4 regions of the Nonomuraea sp. LP-02 genome follow, and region 3 is predicted to be linked to each of the others. Evidence: riboswitches for the same ligand, from Rfam matches in the RefSeq annotation. Region 3 holds a riboswitch; each other region holds the start of a gene.
What was found. A riboswitch is a leader RNA that binds a small molecule or an ion and turns the genes downstream of it on or off. The one in region 3 is predicted to bind cyclic di-AMP.

Region 1 (5,147 bases), 5.0 Mb from region 3:
GTGCAGCCCGAACAGCGACATGACGTTGGAGACGGCCAGCGTGATGCCCGGCACCCGGCCCAGGTAGGCGCCGTAGGAGTCGTCCAGGTCCAGGGCGGTCATGGTGCCGCGGAACAGCTCGGCGTGCATGCGCTCGGGCCTGCCGCCGCCGTACTCGTCGGACTGGACCTCCACCAGCGCGGCCTTGGGCCGGCCGTGCAGGCGCGGGATGCCCCAGGTGTGCGGGTCGGCCTCCTTCAGGTGGTAGATCGAGCGGTGGACGACGAACTCGCGGAACCGGTCGAGGTCGGCCTCGCGCTGGAGGTACGCCGCCAGGCCCGGCCCCTGCTGCTCGTCGTGGGCGACCAGTTCCTTGAGCGCGCGGCGTACCTGCTGGGGCGGCACCGGCGCGGGACGCGGCACGGCGTCCGCGAGCGCGCCCTCCAGACGGCGTTCGAGCTCGCGCCGGAAGCCCAGGAGCGACGGCTGCCACTCCCAGCGGTCGTCCACGCCGGCGAAGCCGCGGTAGTGCAGCTCGTAGCAGGCGAACAGGGCGAGCTGCAGGTCGCCGTCCGCCAGGGCCGTGGCGCAGGGGCGCGGCGCCGCCGGCGGCGGGTCCAGGTCGGCGGGCGGCCCGGCGAGACGTTCGAAGAGCTCGGCGGTGATGGGGCCGCGAGCGGCGGGCAGGCGCATCAGGCTCCGCTGCCCGGGGCCCTGAGGCCCAAACCGCGCGCCCCGGGCAGCGTGGCGGTCGCGGGCCGGGCGCGACAGGCCCGCGATGATGGGAGGGAAGATCACGATGACAGGAGCCACGCATGCAGATCGGTGTCGTCTTCCCGCAGTCCGAGATCGGCGCGGACCCGGGCGCCGTACGCGCCTACGGCCGGCGCGTCGAGGAGCTGGGCTTTCGCCACCTGCTCGCCTACGACCACGTCGTGGGCGCCGACCCGGCCGTGCACCAGGGCTGGAGCGGCCCCTACGACGTGCACACCACCTTCCACGAGCCGATGGTGCTGTTCGGCTACCTGGCCGCGCTGACGTCGCTGGAGCTGGTCACCGGCATCATCATCCTGCCGCAGCGGCAGGCGGTGCTGGCCGCCAAACAGGCCGCCGAGGTCGACCTGCTGACCGGCGGGCGCTTCCGCATGGGCGTGGGGCTGGGCTGGAACCACGTCGAGTACGAAGCGCTCGGCGCGGACTTCCGCACCCGCGGGAAGCGGATCGAGGAGCAGGTCGCCGTGATGCGCCGGCTCTGGTGCGAGCAGACCGTCACCTTCGAGGGCGAGCACCACCGGGTGAGCGCCGCCGGGCTCGCGCCGCTGCCGGTGCAGCGGCCGATCCCGGTCTGGTTCGGCGCGCAGTCGCCCCCGGCCTACCGGCGGGCGGGGCGGCTGGCCGACGGCTGGTTCCCCCAGATGGCTCCGGGGCCGGAGCTCGACCAGGCCAAGGCCATGGTCGAGGAGGCCGCCACGCAGGCCGGCCGCGACCCGTCCGGGCTCGGCATGGAGGGCCGGGTGGGGTGGACGGGCGACGCCGGGGAGCTGGCAGACCTCGCCGGACGCTGGCGGGAGGCGGGCGCGACGCATCTCGCGATCAACACGATGGGGGCCGGCCTCGGCCCGGTCGAGGGACATCTGGACGCACTGGAGGAGGCCGCCGCCGCGCTCGGACTGGAACGCGGCTGAGAGCACACCGGCGCATTACCTTCGCCGCCCGTCATGGGGATTTCGTGACCGGGGAATGACGCAGGTCAGAGGGGTGTTGTACCGTCCAGTGAGCGTGGCCTCGACCTCAGCCGTGGAGCGAGTGACCACCGGGCCGCGCTCGCCTGCGTCCGCGTCGCGGGCGCCGCGTACGATCCCACTCCCACCGCGGGCCTTCGATGCCCGCGGCCGCTGAATCCGCCACAGGCGGAACCGGGGACCCGTTCTCGACCGGGGTGAATCGGCACGTCCGTGTGCCGTAGGGCAGCTTCCGCACGCCCGAACCCGTCAGCTAACCCGGTAAGCGGCACGGAAGCACAAAGGAGCAATCCCTCATGGCCATCAGCCGTTTCATCCGTGCCCCGAAGCTGAACGCCGCGAAGCTGGCGGTGAGCGGGGCCCTCGCCGTGTCCGCCCTGGGCGCCACCGCCGCCGTGACCGCGGCCGCCGACAGCACTTCCGCGCAGCCCGCGGCCGCCGCCCAGCAGGGCGTCAGCAACCGCGACGCGCGCGTGAACGTCACCGCCCATCAGGTGCTGGACCTCGCCCGCGCCCAGGTGGGCACGTCCGAGAACGCCGCCGGCGGCGGCACCAAGTTCCAGCAGTGGTACGCCGACTCGCCCCGCGCCGGCGAGACCGTCCTGCGCGACGGCGGCAACAGGAACGCCTACCTGAACGCCCCCTGGTGCTCGATGTTCGTCTCCTGGGTCGGCGAGCAGAGCGGCGCCCGCTCCCAGATCGGCTGGGACGCCTACACCGTCTCCCACGCCAAGTGGTTCGCCGCCAACGACCGCTGGGGCACCGAGGCCAAGCCCGGCGCCGTGGTGTTCTTCTCCTGGAGCGGCAGCAAGAGCCTGAGCGCCATCAACCACGTCGGTTTCGTCGTCAAGGACAACGGCGACGGCACGATCTCCACGATCGAGGGCAACACCGGCAACGGCAAGGTCGAGGAGCGAGTCCGCCCGACCTCCCAGGTCGTCGGCTACGGCTACCCGAACTACGCCGCCTGACCTCCCGGTTCGTCCGGAGGCCAATTCCTGAGCACCGAGTCGAGGGCGTCGAGGGTTCTCGCCCAGGACACGTCCACCTCTCGCGGGGTGCGGGCGAAGCCGCCCTGCGTCTCCAGGCTGACGAAACCGTGGAACGTGCTGTGCAGCATGCGCACGGCGTCGGTCTGGGCGGGCTCGGGCAGGTCGTAGCCGCGCAGGATGGCCCGGGTCATCTCGGCGTGCCGGCGGGCGGCGCTGGCGTAGGCGGTCTCGTCGTCGAGCTGGATCTGCCCGGCGGCGTACCGGCCGGGGTGTTCCTTAGCGTAGCCGCGGTAGGCGTCGGCGAAGGCCACCAGGGCGTCCTTGCCGGCGCGGCCGGCGAGGGCGGCGGCGGCCCGCTCGGCGAGCTCGGCCAGCGCGAGGACCGCCACCCGTACCCGCAGCTCCTGGGCGTCCCTGACGTGGGAGTACAGCGCGGCGGGCTTGACGCCGAACCGGCGGGCGAGCGCCGAGACCGTCAGGTTGTGGAAGCCGAGCTCGTCGGCCAGCTCCGCCGCCGCCAGGGTCAGGCGTTCCGCGGTCAGTCCAGCTCGTGCCACGTGCCCTCCATCACTTAAAGCCTTTAAGCATTTGCATAATAGCATTAAGGAAACTAGCCTCGCCGCTCATGAGACCTCTCACCGAGCGCGAGATCCGCGCGTCCCTCATCAACTGCTCGAAGGGTGAGGCCAAGCGCGCCGACGTGCCGAAGGACCTGCCCGACCAGCCCTGGGACGACCTCGACTTCCTCGGCTGGCGGGATCCGGGCGCGCCCGAACGCGCGTACCTGGTGGCCGAGCGCGACGGCGCCCTCGTCGGCGTGGCGCTCCGCGTGACCTCGGGCGCGGCCCGCGGCTTCACCGCGCGCAGCATGTGCTCGCTCTGCCTGACCACGCACACCAACGGCGGCGTCGCGCTCATGAGCGCCCGCCGCACCGGCGAGGCGGGCCGCCAGGGCAACTCCGTCGGCCAGTACATGTGCGCCGACCTCGCCTGCTCCCTCTACCTGCGCGGCGGGAAGAAGGCCGCGGGCGGCGGCGTCATCGACGAGTCCCTCACCCTGGAGGACAAACTCGCCCGCACCCGGACGAACCTGTACGCCTTCCTGGACAAGGTGGCCGCGACATCTGCATGAGACCGGTCAGACCGCAGGGCCGCGGGTCCGGAAGGAGGCGCGGTAGGACTGCGGGGTGACGCCGACCACCCGCTTGAACCGCTCACGGAACGCGGTCGCCGACCCGAACCCGGCCTGCGCCGCGACCCGCTCGACGCCGTGGTCCGTGGTCTCCAGCAGGAGCTGGGCCCGCCGCACCCGGGCGCGCAGCAGCCACTGCAACGGCGTGGTGCCGGTCTGCTCGCGGAAGCGGCGGCCGAAGGTGCGCTCGCTCATCCCGGCGCGCGCCGCCATGCCGGCCGGCGTCAGCTCGGCGGCGAGGTTGTCCTCGATCCAGCACAGCACCGGCTCCAGCAGCGAGCCGCGCGGCGCCGGCGGCCGGGCGTGCGTGACGAACTGCGCCTGTCCGCCCTCGCGTTCCAGCGGCGTCACCGCCAGGCGGGCCGCGTCGGCGGCCACCGCCGAGCCGAGGTCGCGCCGGATCAGGTGCAGGCACAGGTCCAGCCCGGCCGCGGCGCCGGCGGAGGTGAGGATCTGGCCGTTGTCCACGTAGAGGACGGCCGGCCGCACGTCCACCAGCGGGTACGCCTCCGCCAGCCGCGCCGCCGCGGCCCAGTGCGTGGTGGCGCTGAGCCCGTCGAGCAGCCCGGCGGCGGCGAGGGTGAACGCCCCCACGCAGATGGAGGCGATCCGGACACCGCCGGCCGCCGCGGCGCGCAACGCCTCCAGCGCCGCCGGGCCGGGCGGGGCGGCCCCCTCGGAGCAGCCCGGCACGACGACGGTGTCCGCCTCGCGCAGCGCCTCCAGGCCGTGCGGGGCGACGATCGTGAAGGCGTCGCTCGCGACCTGCGGCGTCACCGCGCAGACCAGCACGCGGTACGCCCGCCGTCCGTCCACCCTGACCCGCCCGAACACCTCGACCGGCGTCGCCAGGTCGGCCGCCACCACCTGGTCCAGCGCCAGGACCGCCACCGTGTGCATGCGGGACACCGTAGGCGGTGGCGGGAACCCGTGGGAAATTGTCGTTCCAGCCACTGGGGCCGGCGATCGGCCGGCCCTAGCGTGTTCCCCCGTGTCCAACCTCATGTCCATCCTCATGCCGATCCTCATCGGGATCGTCTGCGTCTGCCTGCTCTCCCTGATCCCCGACCCGCACCGCCGCCGGGCCAACGCCGTGCTGGTCGCCGGCGCGGGTGCCGCGTACCTGAGCGGCGGCGGGCTCGGGTACGCCGAGTTCGTCCTCCCGGTCGTCATGACCTACGTCGCCTTCCGCGGCCTGGAAAGCTGGACGTGGATCGGCGTGGGCTGGCTGCTCCACACGGC
Region 2 (5,147 bases), 5.5 Mb from region 3:
TACGCGAGCGGCTCGCGGGCGGCCAGGTCGGTCAGCCAGCGCAGGTAGCGGCCGCGGTGCACCAGGCCGTTGCGGACGAGCGAGGTGCCGAGGACGACCGTGTGCTCGGCGGGGCCGTACGGGCTCGGCGGCTGGGCGCGCAGCCAGGCGAAGTCGTGCCGGACCAGCTCGACGCCGGCGGCGCGGACGGCCTCGGCGAGCTTGTCGTCCACGTCGAGCGCGGTGAAGACCGACACCCGGCTGAGGCGCAGCCGCAGCGCGGCGGCCAGGCCGAGTGCGGCGCGCGGCACGGACGGCTCGGCGCGGGCGCGCAGCAGCGGGCGCGACGGCCCGGCCGCCAGCAGCTCCAGCAGGCGCAGCGTGGCGAGGCCGTCGTCCACGATGACGACCCGGCCGGGCCACGAGGCCAGCCAGCGCACCTGCACCCTGCCGGAGAAGGCGTCGCCGACCGCGACGACCCGGCGCGGCATGCGTTCACGCGGATCGGCCAGCACCAGCCCCGCGGGCGGCCCGAGGGAACGCAGCTCCGCGCGGGTGGCCTTCAGCGCGCGCAGCCCCGCGCGCGGCACGATCGTGGTCACGGGCCCGAGGAGACCCGCGTGGTGGGCCTCGACGGCGCACAGCATCTGGAGCGGTGACTCCACCCAGGCCGACGCCTGTCCGACCACTCCTGCCCCTCCCGGCCGATGGGCCTCCCCAGCAGGGTGATGGCCCGTCCATGACGCCGTTAAGTTACCCCCGCCGCCTTAAGCCGCCAGGAACGCGACGTGAACAATGGAGGCTATGAACTCGCTCATGCTCAACACCGACGGCGTGCAGATCCCGCAGCTGGGGTACGGCGTCTGGCAGGTCCCCGGCGACGAGGCCGAGCAGGCCGTGCGCACCGCGCTGGAGGCCGGCTACCGGCACATCGACACGGCCGCCGCCTACGGCAACGAGGAGGGCGTGGGCCGGGCCGTGCGCGCGAGCGGGCTGCCGCGCGAGAAGGTGTTCGTCACGACCAAGCTGTGGAACGGCGACCACGGCCGCGCCGAGCAGGCCTTCGACGAGAGCCTGGCCCGGCTGGGCCTCGATCACGTCGACCTGTTCCTCATCCATTGGCCGGTGCCGCGGCAGGACAAGTACGTCCAGGCGTGGAAGGCCCTGGAGAAGATCTACCGGGACGGCCGGGCCAGGGCGATCGGGGTGTCCAACTTCACCGTCCCCACCCTCACCCGGCTGATGGAGGAGACGGGCATCACGCCGTCGCTCAACCAGATCGAGCTCCATCCCTATCTGCAGCAGCGCGAGATGCGCGAGTTCCACGAGGCCAACGGCATCCTCACGGAGGCGTGGAGCCCGCTCGGCCAGGGCAGGGGCCTGCTGGAGGATCCGGCGCTGGCGGTGCTGTCGGGGAAGTACGGCAGGACGCCCGCCCAGATCGTGCTCCGCTGGCACCTGCAGCTCGGCAACGTGGTGATCCCGAAGTCGGTCACCCCGGCGCGCATCAAGGAGAACATCGACGTGTTCGGCTTCATCCTCGACACCGAGGACATGGCCGCCATCGGAGCGCTCAACCAGGGCAAGCGCCTCGGCCCCGACCCCGACACCTTCAACGCCACCTGAACCCTCTACGATCTCGCCTTGTGCGAGATTTTGCTTGGGGCATAGCGGCGACCGGCGGCATCGCCCAGACCGTGGGGGCGGCCATCGCGGCCGAGCCGGGCATGCGGGTGGCCGCCGTCGGCTCCCGCGACCTCGGCAGGGCGCGGGCGCTGGCCGCGACACTCGGCGCGGAGTCGGCGTACGGCTCCTACGAGCACCTGTGCGCCGACCCGGCCGTGGACGCGATCTACGTCGCCACGCCCCACGCCCAGCACCTCCCGGTGGCCGTGGCCGCCATCGCGAACGGCAAGGCCGTGCTGTGCGAGAAGCCGCTCGCGGCGAGCGTGGCGGACGCCGAGACGATGGTGCGCCTGGCGCGCGAGGCGGGCGTCTTCCTCATGGAGGCCATGTGGATGCGGTTCAACCCGCTGATCCGCATGATCGCCACCGACGAGCGCTTCGGGGAGATCCGCTCGGTGCAGGCGTCCTTCGGCTTCGCCCATCCCTATGACGAGGCGCACCGGCTGTGGGCTCCCGAGCTGGGCGGCGGCGCGCTGCTCGACCTCGGCATCTATCCGTTCGGGCTGGCGCAGCTCCTGCTCGGCATGCCCGAGGGCCTGCGCGTCACCGGGTCGCTCGCGCCCAACGGCGTGGACGCCGAGGCGGCGGGGCTGCTGACGTACTCCGGGGGGCGGCACGCCGTGGTGGCGACCTCGTTGCTCGCGCACTACCCCAACTCCGCCCACGTGGTCGGCACGGGCATGCGGGCGGAGATCCCGGCGGCGTTCTGGGCGCCGGAGCGGATCGTGCTGTCGGCGCCCGGCATGGAGCCCGAGGAGCACTTGCTCGATCCGGCCGACAACGGCTACGCGGGTGAGGTGCGCGAGGTGCGGGCCGCGGTGGCCGAGGGCCGGACCGAATCGGCGATCATGCCGCTCGACGAATCCCTTGCCATGATGGGGCTGCTGGCCGACGCCCGGCAACAACTGTCCTGACCAGGCTTTTAGGGATTTGTCATCTCCTTGCCGTGTGTATTACCTTATGGGGCATCTCAGGGCATACGTCCGTTTTGTCGGAGTATGTCTGACCATCGCAAGTGAAAGAACATCACAGGATCGTCCTGTGACCGCTGAATCCGCCACGCGCGGAACCGGGGACCCACGTCCTTTGGGGTGAATCGGCACCACGTGCCGTAGGGCAGCTTCCACGTCCGAACCCGTCAGCTAACCCGGTAAGCGGCATGGAAGCAAGGAGTAACCCCCTCGATGGCCAAGCACGGCTTCACCGCTGCCCGAAAGATGAAGATCGCCTACGCCGTCCTCGGCACGGCCGTGGCCGCCGCCGCGCTCGGCCCGCAGGCCGCGAACGCCGAGACCGCGTCGGCCGCCGGACAGCACGGCAACACCGTCAGCGACACTGTCAAGAACCCGGTCGACCGCGCCGCCCAGCGCTCCCGCGCCGAGGAGAACAAGATCCAGGTCACCGCCGCCCAGGTGCTGTCCATGGCCCGCTCCCAGGTGGGCACCAGCGAGAACTCCGCCGGCGGCGGCACCCCGTACCAGCGGTGGTACGCCGACTCGAAGCGGGCCGCCGAGACCATCGCCCGCGACGGCGGCACCCCGGCCGGCTACCTCAACGCCCCCTGGTGCGCGATGTTCGTCTCCTGGGTCGGCGAGAAGACCGGCGCCCGCCCGCAGATCGGCTGGGACGCCTGGACCGTCGCCCACGCCAAGTGGTTCAAGAACAACGACCGCTTCGGCACCGCCGCCAAGCCCGGCGCGGTGGTCTTCTTCTCCTGGAGCGGCAGCAAGGACCTCGACGCCATCAACCACGTCGGGTTCGTCGAGAAGGACAACCAGGACGGCACCATCTCCACCATCGAGGGCAACACCGGCAACGGCAAGGTGGAGGAGCGCGTCCGGCCGAAGTGGCAGGTCGTCGGCTACGGCTACCCCGAGTACGCCTCCTGACCTCACCCACGTACGAGCGCGCGTCCCCATCGCCCGGGGACGCGCGCTCGTCGCGTGTCCGGCCCCGCCCGCGTCAGGGTGTGGGCTCCTCCAGCAGCCGCAGGCTCTCGCGGGCCCACGCGGCGCGGGCCGTCGCGACGGCGATCTGGCCCGCGAACACGTGCGCCTTCAGCGCGGCGATGCGATCGTGCTCGGCCGCCGGGCGGTTCTTCAGCCGTTCCTTGAGCAGGGGCGTGTCCTTGGCCAGCAGCGCCTCCCTGTGCGCCCGCCACTCGGCGGCGAGCTGCTCCTGCTCGGCGATGAACGCCTTGAGCACCGACGCCGCCCGGTCCGGCTCGATCATGTCGAAGAACAGCGCCTGCAGGAAGAACGCGTCCCGCGCCGGCGGCGGGGTGTGGGCGGTGCCGAGCCAGGCGCGCAGCTCCGCCAGCCCGCGCTCGGTGATGGAGTAGACGGTCCGGCTCAATCTGGTGCCCCGGATCTCCTTCTGGCCCTCGATGAGCCCGGCCTGCTCCATCTGGCGCAGCGTGGGATAGATCTGGCTCTGCGGCGCTGACCACACCCAGCGCGGGGCGGCCTCGAAGAAGCGGGTCAGCTCGTACCCGTTCATGGGGCGCGCCTCCAGGACGCCGAGCAGCGCGTGCTGAAGCGACATGCCCTCCAGCATAGGGAGAGCATGATCCGTTCCTCTAGAACAGGTATGGAGATACATGTATTGTCCTCCCTGACTTCGAGAACGATCTCGCGAGGAGGGCGGACGGCGGTGACCACGGCAGAAGCCGGACCATTACCGGCAGAGCACTTACGGACCGAGCTGGCCCTGGCCGGCCGGGCGCTGGCGGCGGCGGGGCTGGTGACCGCGTTCGGGCACGTCTCCGTCCGGACGGGCGGCGACCGGCTGCTGATGACCCCGCCGGTCCCCCTCGGCACCCTCACCGCCGCGTCCCCGTACGCCGAACTCCCCCTCGACGCCGCCGAGCTGCCCGACGGAGCGGCGCGCGAGGCGTGGATCCACGTCGAGATCGCCCGCGCCCGCCCCGGAACCGGCGCGATCTGCCGGGCCCAGCCGCCTGCCGCCACCGCGCTCGCCGCCGCCGGGGTGCCCATCCTGCCGCTGCACGGACAGGGGGCCTTCCTCGGGCCCGAGGTGCCCGTGCTCGACGACGCCGTGCTCGTCCGCGACCGCGCCCGCGGCCGGGCGCTCGCCGACCGGCTCGGCGACTCCCCCGCCCTGGTCATGCGGGGCAACGGCGCGGTCACCACCGGCGCGAGCGTCGGCGAGGCCGTCGCCCTCATGTGGGTGCTGGAGGCCGCGGCCCGCATGAACGCCACCGCCGCCGCGGCCGGAACCCCCATCCCCCTCACGCCCGCCGAACAGCGGGCGTGGCGGGCCGCCGCGCCCGAACTCCTTGCCCGCATCTGGTCCCACCTCCGGGAGTCGTCATGATCGAGTTGACGGACATCGCCTACGTCCGCTCCGGCGCCGCCGACCTGGACACCGCCGTGCGCTTCGCGGTCGACATCGTCGGCATGGAGCTCACCGCCCAGGAGAACGGCGTCGCCTACCTGCGCGCCGACCAGCGCCACCACTGC
Region 3 (5,147 bases):
CTCATAGGAGGAGCCGTCAATAGCGAAGCTGACCGTCTCATTGGCCTCGCCCCCATCGAGGTCATCGATGAGAATCTCCTGGATGTGCTTGGCCATCTACGCAATCCTTTCGCGGGCATTGTTTCATTCGCCTGCCCAAACATATACCCGAAAAGGCGCGGAGACAATTCAGCACAGCGGGGATTCGGCTGACTGGCCGATCAGTTCTGCTTCTCGGCCGGCTGCTGAGCCTTAGGCCGCCGCCCGGCGCCCTCGTGGCGGACCAACTTCACCACGCCAAAGATGAAGGCTCCGCCGACCACGGCCGGGGGGATGAGCGCTGACAATACATCTGTTAGGGCTTCCATTCGTCCTCGCCTCCACGGCTGACGGGGTTTGGGGGGCGCTATATGCGCCCGGGGCCGCTGCCCGGAGGAGCGTGACCCCAGTGCAGCGTACGGCGACAACCGCCCGCAACTGACCATAGCGGCACACACATGCACTGCGAGTCTCAGGGGCGCCGACATCCGGCAACCCGGACGCCCCATAGCCTAATGGCAGTCTCTCCAGACTCCTTACCGGATCAAGCGGAAATTTTGCGAAAGGCATCCGCCCAGGTGTGGAAGGCTCAGCGAAGATCTTTTACCACACGCGTTCCGGCCAGCCGGTCGTGCGGGCCGCGCTCCAGCGGCTTGTCCATCAGGATCAGCAGCCCCACCGCGAACAGCAGCATTCCGGCCAGGAGATTGACCACCGGAATGCCGATCAGCATGAGCGCACCCGGATAGACCAGGGCCCGTTTCAGGGCCGCCCTGGACGTCAGCGCCTCGGGAGACAGGCGAATCCGCATGATCGCCTTGCCGAACGTCCGGCCCCCGTGGGAATGGGCCCACCAGTCGTAGGCGGTATAACCGGCTCCGGCGACCAGCGCGGCGCCCACGCCGGGCAACCTGCCGTCCAACAGCCCCAACAACCCGACAGTCCGGAAGACGCCCCAGAGCGCGATGAACAGAATGTAATAGAAGACCCCGAAGACGAGCGCTTCAATCAGCCGGGCGCCGAGGCGTTCCCACCATTCCGCCGGCAGCGTGTCCGCTCGCGGCGCGGTCCCGGTCATAACCTCCACCTCGCGTCGTCGGCGGCCCCGAATGGGGGAGTGCGGATGTCACCATTCTGGTACGGCCCGGCGGGCAAAACATAGGGGCCGGCGGTAAGCCGGCCCCCAGGTTCGCGTCCCGCGCGGACTACTTGATCTTGACGACCACCGTACGCGCGAACTTGTCGGCGAACGTCTGCTGCAACGGCTTGTCCCAGAGCTGGGAGGCGCCGTTGAGTGCAACGCCCGCGTAGGCGAACACCCAGCCGAGCAGCGGGATGGCGTTGAGCACCCACCAGCCCCACGTGCCGCCGGCCCGCTTGAGCGCGGCGTCGTTCGGCAGGCCCTTGGGGGGCATGGGCTGGCCGACGAGGACGACCTTGATGCCCATCACCATCTTGCCGACGGTCTGGCCGCTCATCTTCAGGAGGAAGAAGTCGTAGGCCACCCAGAGGGCCGCCGCGATCAGCGCCGACAGGATGCTGACGACGAACGACGAGGCGATGCCACTGCTGCTGCCGTCGAGCGAGCTGTAGCTCGCCACGAAGAAGATGCCGAGGATCAGGCCCACGATGAAGTTGATGACGAACAGGATGACGCCGTCGATCAGCCTGGCCACCAGGCGCTGCCACCACTCGGCGAGCGGGGCGGGCGCGCCGGGCGGCTGGACGCCGACCGGCTGGCCGTAACCGGGCTGGCCGTAGCCCTGCTGCTGCCCGTAGCCCTGCTGGCCGTAACCCTGCTGACCGTACTGCTGGTCGCCGTACTGCTGGCCGTACTGCTGCTGCTGGCCGTAGCCCGGCTGGGACTGGCCCTGCTGCCCGTAGCCCTGCTGGCCGTAGTCGGGCTGCGACTGCGGCTGCTGGCCGTACTGAGGCTGCTGGCCGTAACCCTGGCCGTACTCGGGCTGGGACTGCGGCTGCTGACCGTAGCCCTGGCCGTAGTCGGGCTGCGACTGCGGCTGCTGGCCGTACTGAGGCTGCTGGCCGTAGCCGGGCTGGGTGCCGTACTGGCCCGAGGAGGGCTGCTGGCCGTAGCCGGGCTGCGACTGCGGCTGCTGACCGTACTGCGGCTGCTGGCCGTAGCCCGGCTGGGACTGGCCCTGCTGGCCGTAGCCCTGGCCGTAGTCGGGCTGGGACTGCGGCTGCTGGCCGTATTGGGGCTGCTGGCCGTAGCCCTGCTGCTGGCCGTACTGCGGCTGCTGGCCGTAGCCCTGCTGGCCGCCGTACTGGGGCTGCTGACCGTAGCCCTGCTGACCGTAGTCCGGCTGGGACTGCGGCTGCTGGCCGTATTGAGGCTGCTGGCCGTAGCCCTGCTGCTGCTGGTTGTAGGGGGACTGTCCGAAGGCGTCGTCCGCCCGGTAGCCGACCACGGTGGCGTCGGGGTCGGGCTCGCCGGGGTGACGGCCCTGGTGCTGCTGGCCGTAGGGGGGATTGCCAGGCGCGGAGTTCTCGCCGGATTCGTCTTGCGGATACGGCGGCTGTCCGGTGCTCACCGTGTCACCTCGCTTCGCGTGCGCATGTGGCACGTGTCAGGGCACATGCCTGTGCTGCCCAACGTATCGACATAGGTATCAACAATCACCTTTCCAATTGGTCAAGGTCCGCGTCACCCGATGTCAGATGGAGCAGCATGCGGGTGTTGCCCAGGGTGTTCGGCTTGACGTGCTCCAGGTCGAGGAACTCGGCCACACCCTCGTCGTACGAGGCCAGAAGTTCGGCGTAGACCTCCGGTGAGACCGGGGTCCCCTGGATAGGCCGGAACCCGTGCCTGGCGAAGAATTCGATCTCGAAAGTGAGACAGAACACCCGCCGCAGACCCAGATCCTTCGCCTGCTGTATGAGCGCCTCCACGATCCGGTGACCGATGCCCAAGCCCCGGACTTCCGGATCGACGGCGACCGTGCGGACCTCGGCGAGATCCTCCCACAGGACGTGCAGGGCGCCACAGCCGGCGACCCGCCCGCCGAGATCGGCTACCCAGAACTCCTGTACGTCCTCGTACAGCGTCACCGTGGTCTTCTCCAGGAGCCGGGGACCCGCGCCCGCGTAGGTGTCGACCAGGCGCCTGATGCCGCGGACGTCGGGCGTGCGGGCACGCCGGACCACCACCGCGGTCTCGGGCGCTGTCAGCTCGGCCACCTGCTCCATGGCTCTCCAGAGTACAGATGTCATTACGGCTCGGACCTAACTCCCTCAACCGCCCCGTACCCGGGGTCCCGCACGGCTGTCCAGGCGCAGGTCCGACGTTCGCCGACGCCGAGCAAAACCAAGGGCAAAAAGGACATAAAGTCTCTTCTGTACGCTTGATCACGAGATCACCTTGTGACCCTTCGGTTGTGAAACCTCAACAGATCAAGCAGTTCTGGTTGAGCAGGAACCGGGAGTGCATTAGTGTCCAGCGACGACGTTCCCCGCGTGTCGCACGCGGGAGACACGCCCAATTCCCGCAAGGGAAGCCGGGGACCCGCCGATGGCGCCCGCCGCACGCCATCACAGGGGTGAATCCGAAACGTTCGGTAGGGCTCCTCCGGCCCGAACCCGTCAGCTAACCCGGTAGGCGTCGAGGAAGGGAGCCGGTTGGTGAAGCGCACGCGCACGCGTGGGGACGAGAGGACGGCGGGCGGGAACGCCCCCCATCGGGAACGGTTCCGGCGACCGTTCCGCCTCGGAGCGGCGGTCCTGATGGCCGCCGCGTTACTGGCGGCCCCCATCGCCCCGGCGTCCGCGGAGCCCAAGCCCTCGCTCAAGGAGCTGTCGGAGCGGGTCGAGAAGCTGCACGTCGAGATCGAGACGCTCACGGAGCAGTACAACGGCCAGCGGGAGAAGTACAAAACCGCCAAGAAGGCCGCCGACGCCGCCCAGAAGACTTTGACCGACAGCCAGGCCGATCTCGCCGCCAAGCGCGCGAAGGCCGTCATGCTCGCTCAGAACGCCTACATCACCGGCGGGCTCAACCGCTCGCTCGCCTTCATGCAGTCCGACGATCCCGAGAAGTTCCTCGACCGGGCCGCGACCACGCACGCGCTGGAGACGCAGCAGAGCGAAGAGGTCAACCAGCTGCTCAAGGCCATGGACGCGGCCACCCGCGCCGAGGCCGGCGCCAAGACCCGCATGGAGGAGTTGCGCGGGATCGTGGCCGACCTCGACGCCAAGCGCGACAAGATCACCGCCCTCGTGGCCAAGACGGAGAGCAGCCTCTTCCGTCGCGCCCTCGGCGAGGCCGGGCAGCCCGGCACCCGCGCCGTACGCGTCAACCTGCCGATCCCCGGCACCGGCAAGGCCGCCGCGGCCGCCAGGTGGGCGCTCACGCAGCAGCTCAAGCCGTACGTGTGGGGCGCCGGAGGCCCCAGCTCCTACGACTGCTCCGGTCTGGTCATGGCCGCCTTCCGGCGCGTCGGCATCTCGCTGCCGCACTACACCGGCGACCAGTGGACCGCGGGCCGGCACATCTCACGCGAGGAGATGCGCCCAGGCGACCTGGTCTTCTTCTACAACGACCTGCACCACGTCGGCATCTACATCGGCGGGGGCATGATGGTGCACGCCCCGCGCACCGGCGACGTCGTACGAGTGGCCGCGCTCGGCAACCGGCCCTTCGCGGGCGCGGTGCGCATCGCAGACTGAGCCGGCATGACCCGGTTGATCCCTGCAGAGCGTCCCGTCAGATGAGATGGCGGCGTGCCGCCCAGGCCACGGCCTCGATGGCCGTGGCCACGCCGATGCGATCGCAGATGCCGCGCAGTCTTCGGCGCACCGTGCGTCCGCTGATGTCCAGACGTCTCCCCACTCGATCCACAGTGACGCCCTTGGCCAGCTCGCCGAGTAAAGCCAGATCCGCGTGGCTCAGCTCAACGCCTTCAGTGAGCACGTCCATCGGGAGCCCTCCCCCCCAACAGCAGAATTTGGACCTCACAACGGGCCAAAGCCGCTCGTCTCGCAGAAGGTAAACGCATCTCTGAAAGGTCGTCAAGCGTGATAAATCCCGCCCTTGACGAGCGCTATTGACATGATCGCGCATATGTGACCTACTCGCCATATGCCGACCGGACGCTGGATGCGCGATGACCGAT
Region 4 (5,147 bases), 1.3 Mb from region 3:
CACCGCTGAAGTACGAAGCCGCCGGCGAGGCGATGACCATGTACGTGTAGGTCCTGGACGGGTAGTTGACCCCGAGCCCGGCCTGCGTGGCGATCATGAAGGGCCGCAGGTAGAGGCTGTGCCCCTCGGTGGTCGGCACCCACTCCTCGTCGGTGCGGACGAGAAGTTCGAGCGACTCGACGAACGTCTCCTCGGGCAGCTCGGGCATGGCCATGCGGGCGGCCGAGCGGTTGAAGCGGGCGGCGTTGGCGTACGGGCGGAACATCACGATGGAGCCGTTGGCCTGCCGGTACGCCTTCAGGCCCTCGAACAGCTCCTGCGCGTAGTGGAAGACCGCGGTGGCCGGGTCGAGCGAGAGCGGCCCGTACGGCGTCAGCCGGGCGTCGTGCCAGCCGCGGCCCTCGGTGTAGTCGATCGTGATCATGTGGTCGGTGAAGGACTGCCCGAAACCGGGGTTCGTCAGTACCTGCTCCCGCTCGGCCGCGGTGCGAGCGTGGTCGGATAGCTGCACGTCGAAGCTGAGCTTCTGAGCGATGGTCATGACGCTGGTCCTTCTCTCTGCGATTTCGCGAAAATCTACCGAATCCTGAGGGTCCGTGGACCCGCTACGGCGCGGCAGCCCTGCCCGAAGGCAGCTAGTACTTCCTATTGTCTCGCCATATGGGATGACAAGCTGTCGTTGGGCGATTCGGCCGCTTGGACAGCAAAAAGCGCCTGGCGATCCAGGTGCGGACCGCCAGGCGCGTGGGGAGGCTAGGCGGCCCTAGCTGGATACTCGCGCGGTGATGTCGTCGCCGATCTGCGAGGTGGTGCGGCCGGTCCAGCCGGTCAGCCGCTCGACGATGTCGTCGGCGACCGCCTGCTCGACCTTGGCCGCCTCGGCGCTCAGACCGAGGTGGTCGAGGAGCATGGCGACCGACAGGATGGTGGCGGTCGGGTCGGCCTTGCCCTGGCCCGCGATGTCGGGGGCGCTGCCGTGCACCGGCTCGAACATGCTGGGCGCCGTGCGCTCGGGGTTGATGTTGCCGCTCGCGGCCAGGCCGATGCCGCCCGCGATGGCCGCGCCGAGGTCGGTGATGATGTCGCCGAACAGGTTGTCGGTGACGACGACGTCGAAGCGCCCCGGCTGGGTCACGAAGAACATCGACGCCGCGTCGATGTGGCAGTAGTCGGTGGTGACCTCGGGGTATTCCTCGGCCACCCGGTTGACCGTGCGCTGCCACAGGTCGCCGGCGAAGGTGAGGACGTTGGTCTTGTGGACCAGCGTCAGCTTCTTGCGCGGGCGGCTCTGGGCCTTGTCGAAGGCGTAGCGGACGACGCGCTCGACGCCGTAGGCGGTGTTGAGCGACTCCTGGGTGGCGATCTCGTGCGGCGTGCCGCGCCGCATGGCGCCGCCGGTGCCCGCGTAGAGGCCCTCGGTGCCCTCGCGGACCACGATCATGTCGATGTCCTCGGCCGCGGTGTCGGCCAGCGGGGTCTCGACGCCGGGGAAGAGCTTGACCGGGCGCAGGTTGACGTAGTGGTCGAACTCGAAGCGCAGCCGCAGCAGCAGGTCGCGCTCCAGGATGCCCGGGGGAACGCTGGGGTCGCCCACCGCGCCGAGCAGGATCGCGTCGTAGCCGCGCAGCTCCTGCAGCACCGAGTCGGGCAGCGTCTCGCCGGTGCGGTGGTATCGCGCCGCGCCCAGGTCGTAGTGCGTGGGCTCGATCTTCGTGCCGACGGCTTCGAGGACCTTGAGCCCTTCGGTGACGACCTCGGTGCCGATGCCATCGCCGGGGATGACGGCCAAGCGGATGTTACGCGACTCCATGCCGGTACCTTACCGGCTCGTCTCGCCTGACGAACACTCGGTCTCATTTTTCGGACTGTTTCCCAGAAGTCCGATTTGTGAAGGTTTGCGATCTTTTGACTGATTCGTTAGCGTCCGTGCCCTGCCTAATCCACGCGGCGGTTCGCGTGGAGCCGGGGACCCACTTTCCCCCTGGGGCGAATCGGCACGCGCCGTAGGGCTGCTTCCAAGCCCGAGCCCGTCAGCTAACCCGGTCGGCCGTATGGAAGGACAGTCCCCTGTCTCGCATCGCCATTCTCGTGGCGGCGGGCGCGACCGGCCTCGCCGTGCTCGCCTCCCCTGCCCAGGCATCCACCCCCAGCCAGACCAAGCCCGACCAGACCAAAACCGCACAGACCAACCCTGACCGCGTGCCCAAGGCCGAAACCCTCGACCAGCGCGCACTCACCACCACGCTCACCGGTCCGGAACTCAAGAAGATCCGGGACAGGCAGAGCAGGCCCGCCTGGAAGATCGCGCTGAACTTCGCCCTGAAAAAACAGGGCATCCCGTACCTATGGGGCGGGACCGGCCCAGGCGGATACGACTGCTCGGGGCTCATGCTCCGGGCGTACCAGAAGGCGGGGATCCAGTTGCCCCGCGTCACCAATGACCAGTACGCGGCGTTCGACAAAAAGGTCTCCTGGGACCACCTCAAGCCCGGTGACCTGGCCTTCTTCAGCAACCTCGGCCACGTCGGGATGATCTCCCGGCCCGGCTACATGGTGCACGCGCCCCGCACCGGGGACGTCATCAAGGAGGAGAAGCTGTCGAGCTGGCGCAGGAGCGCCTTCGTCGGCGCCGTACGGCCCGACCGCAAGGGCGTGCGGGAGTGGGCGAAGCAGCAGAAGGAGCCTGCACCGCCCATGCCCGTCGCGTCGGTGCTCTGACCGGCGTCTCCGATGCGAGCCGGGGCCCTACCGGCCGGACTCCTGCGGGGCGCCGCCGTTGTCGCGGCGGTCCAGCGCGGTCTGCAGGGCCTCGGCGGCCTCGTCCTTGTGGTCTTCGGCACGGTTATAGGCGTACATCTCGTACATGATCGTCAACTCGTTTCGCGAGGAGGCGTTACTGACGGGAGGGACTTACCGGCCGACGCGACGCCGTTCACCGCGGCGAGTCGCCGACCTGCCCTAACAGGCCTCGCCGCGGCAGGTAATGAGTACGAGCACCTGGCGCATGTACTTCCACGTTAACCGAGGAATCTCGTTGGATGTCCTAGCATCCCGCATGCTGAGACAACGAAAGGCCGCCGCCCGGTCCGGGCGGCGGCCTTTCGCGCGAGGCGGGGAGTGTCAGTCCTCCAGGTCCACCGAACGGCCGCTCTCGGCGCCGATCTCGGCCACGATCTGGTCGACGATGTCGGCCGGGATCGCCGAGTCGACGGTCAGCGCGATGAGCGCCTTGCCGCCCTTGACGTCGCGGGCCACCTGCATGGAGGCGATGTTGACGCCGTGCTCGCCGAGCAGGCGGCCGACCACGCCCACGATGCCGGGACGGTCGGCGTAGGTGAAGAACGCGAGGTGCGCCGTCGGCTCGATCTCCATCTCGTAGCCGTTGACCTCGACGATCTTGGTGATCTGGCGGGGCCCGGACAGCGTGCCTGACACCGAGACCTGGCGGCCGTCGGCCAGCACGCCGCGGACGGTCACCACGTTGCGCCAGTCGGGGCTCTCGGAGCTCGTGATCAGCTCGACGGCGACGCCGCGGTCCTTGGCCAGCAGCGGCGCGTTGACGTAGGTGACCTGCTCCTCGATCACGTCGGCGAAGACGCCCTTGAGCGCGGCCAGCTCGATGACCCGCACGTCCTGGGAGGCGATCTCGCCGCGCACCTCGACGTCGAGCTTGGTGGCGACCTCGCCGGCCAGCGCGGTGAACACCCGGCCCAGCTTCTCGGCCAGCGGCAGGCCCGGCTTGACGTCCTCGGCGACGGCGCCGCCCTGGACGTTGACCGCGTCCGGCACGAACTCGCCCGCGAGCGCCAGCTTCACGCTCCGCGCGACCTGGGTGCCGGCCTTCTCCTGGGCCTCGTGGGTGGAGGCGCCGAGGTGCGGGGTGACGACGACCTGGTCGAGCTCGAACAGCGGGCTGTCGGTGCAGGGCTCCTTGGCGAAGACGTCGAGGCCGGCGCCGGCGACGCGGCCCTCCTTGATCGCGGAGTAGAGCGCGGCCTCGTCCACGATGCCGCCGCGGGCGACGTTGACGATGCGCACGCTCGGCTTGACCTTGTGCAGCGCCTCGTCGCCGATGAGCCCGAGGGTCTCCTTGGTCTTCGGCAGGTGCACGGTGATGAAGTCGGCCTGCTTGAACACCTCGTCGAGGCTCACCAGCTTGACGCCGAGCTGCGCGGCGCGGGCCGGCGGCAGGTAGGGGTCGTAGGCGATGATCTCGACGCCGAACGGCTGCAGCCGCTGCGCCACGAGCTGGCCGATCTTGCCGAAGCCGAGGATGCCGACGACCTTCTCGTCCAGCTCGACGCCGGTGTACTTGGACCGCTTCCACTCCCCGTTCTTCAGCGCGGCGTGCGCCTGGGCGGTGTTGCGCGCGCTGGCCAGGATGAGGGCGACGGTCTGCTCGGCGGCGCTGGTGATGTTGGAGGTCGGCGCGTTGACGACCATGACACCGGCCTTGGTGGCCGCCTCGACGTCGACGTTGTCGAGCCCGACGCCCGCCCGGGCGACCACGCGCAGCTTGGGCGCCGCGGCGATGGCCTCGGCGTCGACCTGCGTCGCGGAGCGCACGATGAGGGCGTCCACGTCGGCGAGGGCGGGCAGGAGCTGGGAACGGTCGGCGCCGTCGGTGTGGCGGACCTCGAAATCGGCGCCGAGAACGGCGAGGCCGGCCTCGGACAGCTCCTCAGCGACCAGTACGACGGGCTTGTTCACAGGTGGATCCTTAGGGGCTTCCGGCGAGTCATGAGGGGGACACGTCCACGGATCCCCCGGCGGTCTTACCGAGTCTAACCGCCGCTTGTGAACGCATTCACGAAGGACCCACCATGTGAGACGGGCGGCGGCTACCCGGTAGAGGAGAAAGTCACCCATCCCGGGGCCATCTTCGTCTTGATCGGGAGATTTATTCGCCATTAGCCTGATAAGCCGTGGCCGACTACCTATGGTTCGTCATATGAGCATCGGGAATCCTGCGCTTGCCGACGTTCTCGCCCAGCATGGCACGCCCCACCGGCTGCTGGGCGCTCTCGCCGACGGTGGCGTCCTGGTGGCAGTGCGCCCTGACCGTTCGGTCGTCCTCGGGACGACCCAGGCCGGGGACCGCGTGTTGCTGGGCTACACCAGCGCGACCACCTACGCCCGGCACCGTG

Region 1: it holds a riboswitch for cyclic di-AMP, as region 3 does, so the genes downstream of both, SMD20_RS08290 (CHAP domain-containing protein) here and SMD20_RS32125 (C40 family peptidase) in region 3, are expected to answer to the same signal.
Region 2: it holds a riboswitch for cyclic di-AMP, as region 3 does, so the genes downstream of both, SMD20_RS05985 (CHAP domain-containing protein) here and SMD20_RS32125 (C40 family peptidase) in region 3, are expected to answer to the same signal.
Region 4: it holds a riboswitch for cyclic di-AMP, as region 3 does, so the genes downstream of both, SMD20_RS37985 (C40 family peptidase) here and SMD20_RS32125 (C40 family peptidase) in region 3, are expected to answer to the same signal.

Annotation. Positions count from the first base shown of each region.
Region 1 is NZ_JAXCLK010000001.1:1,775,346-1,780,492, reverse strand. It holds gene SMD20_RS08300 (iron-containing redox enzyme family protein) at 1-672, opposite strand, end outside; gene SMD20_RS08295 (LLM class F420-dependent oxidoreductase) at 795-1,664, shown strand; cyclic di-AMP (ydaO/yuaA leader) riboswitch at 1,863-2,003, shown strand; gene SMD20_RS08290 (CHAP domain-containing protein) at 2,018-2,692, shown strand; gene SMD20_RS08285 (TetR/AcrR family transcriptional regulator) at 2,680-3,270, opposite strand; gene SMD20_RS08280 (FBP domain-containing protein) at 3,339-3,845, shown strand; gene SMD20_RS08275 (GlxA family transcriptional regulator) at 3,852-4,805, opposite strand; gene SMD20_RS08270 (DUF6010 family protein) at 4,804-5,147, shown strand, end outside.
Region 2 is NZ_JAXCLK010000001.1:1,291,532-1,296,678, reverse strand. It holds gene SMD20_RS06000 (hypothetical protein) at 1-668, opposite strand, end outside; gene SMD20_RS05995 (aldo/keto reductase) at 784-1,605, shown strand; gene SMD20_RS05990 (Gfo/Idh/MocA family protein) at 1,626-2,579, shown strand; cyclic di-AMP (ydaO/yuaA leader) riboswitch at 2,702-2,837, shown strand; gene SMD20_RS05985 (CHAP domain-containing protein) at 2,850-3,554, shown strand; gene SMD20_RS05980 (PadR family transcriptional regulator) at 3,628-4,209, opposite strand; gene SMD20_RS05975 (class II aldolase/adducin family protein) at 4,318-5,001, shown strand; gene SMD20_RS05970 (VOC family protein) at 4,998-5,147, shown strand, end outside.
Region 3 is NZ_JAXCLK010000001.1:6,821,923-6,827,069, reverse strand. It holds gene SMD20_RS32145 (histone-like nucleoid-structuring protein Lsr2) at 1-96, opposite strand, end outside; gene SMD20_RS32140 (RDD family protein) at 608-1,096, opposite strand; gene SMD20_RS32135 (RDD family protein) at 1,224-2,570, opposite strand; gene SMD20_RS32130 (amino-acid N-acetyltransferase) at 2,656-3,225, opposite strand; cyclic di-AMP (ydaO/yuaA leader) riboswitch at 3,502-3,652, shown strand; gene SMD20_RS32125 (C40 family peptidase) at 3,760-4,701, shown strand; gene SMD20_RS32120 (LuxR C-terminal-related transcriptional regulator) at 4,739-4,951, opposite strand.
Region 4 is NZ_JAXCLK010000001.1:8,092,311-8,097,457, reverse strand. It holds gene SMD20_RS37995 (branched-chain amino acid aminotransferase) at 1-541, opposite strand, end outside; gene SMD20_RS37990 (3-isopropylmalate dehydrogenase) at 764-1,810, opposite strand; cyclic di-AMP (ydaO/yuaA leader) riboswitch at 1,923-2,064, shown strand; gene SMD20_RS37985 (C40 family peptidase) at 2,089-2,718, shown strand; gene serA (phosphoglycerate dehydrogenase) at 3,121-4,710, opposite strand; gene SMD20_RS37975 (hypothetical protein) at 4,952-5,147, shown strand, end outside.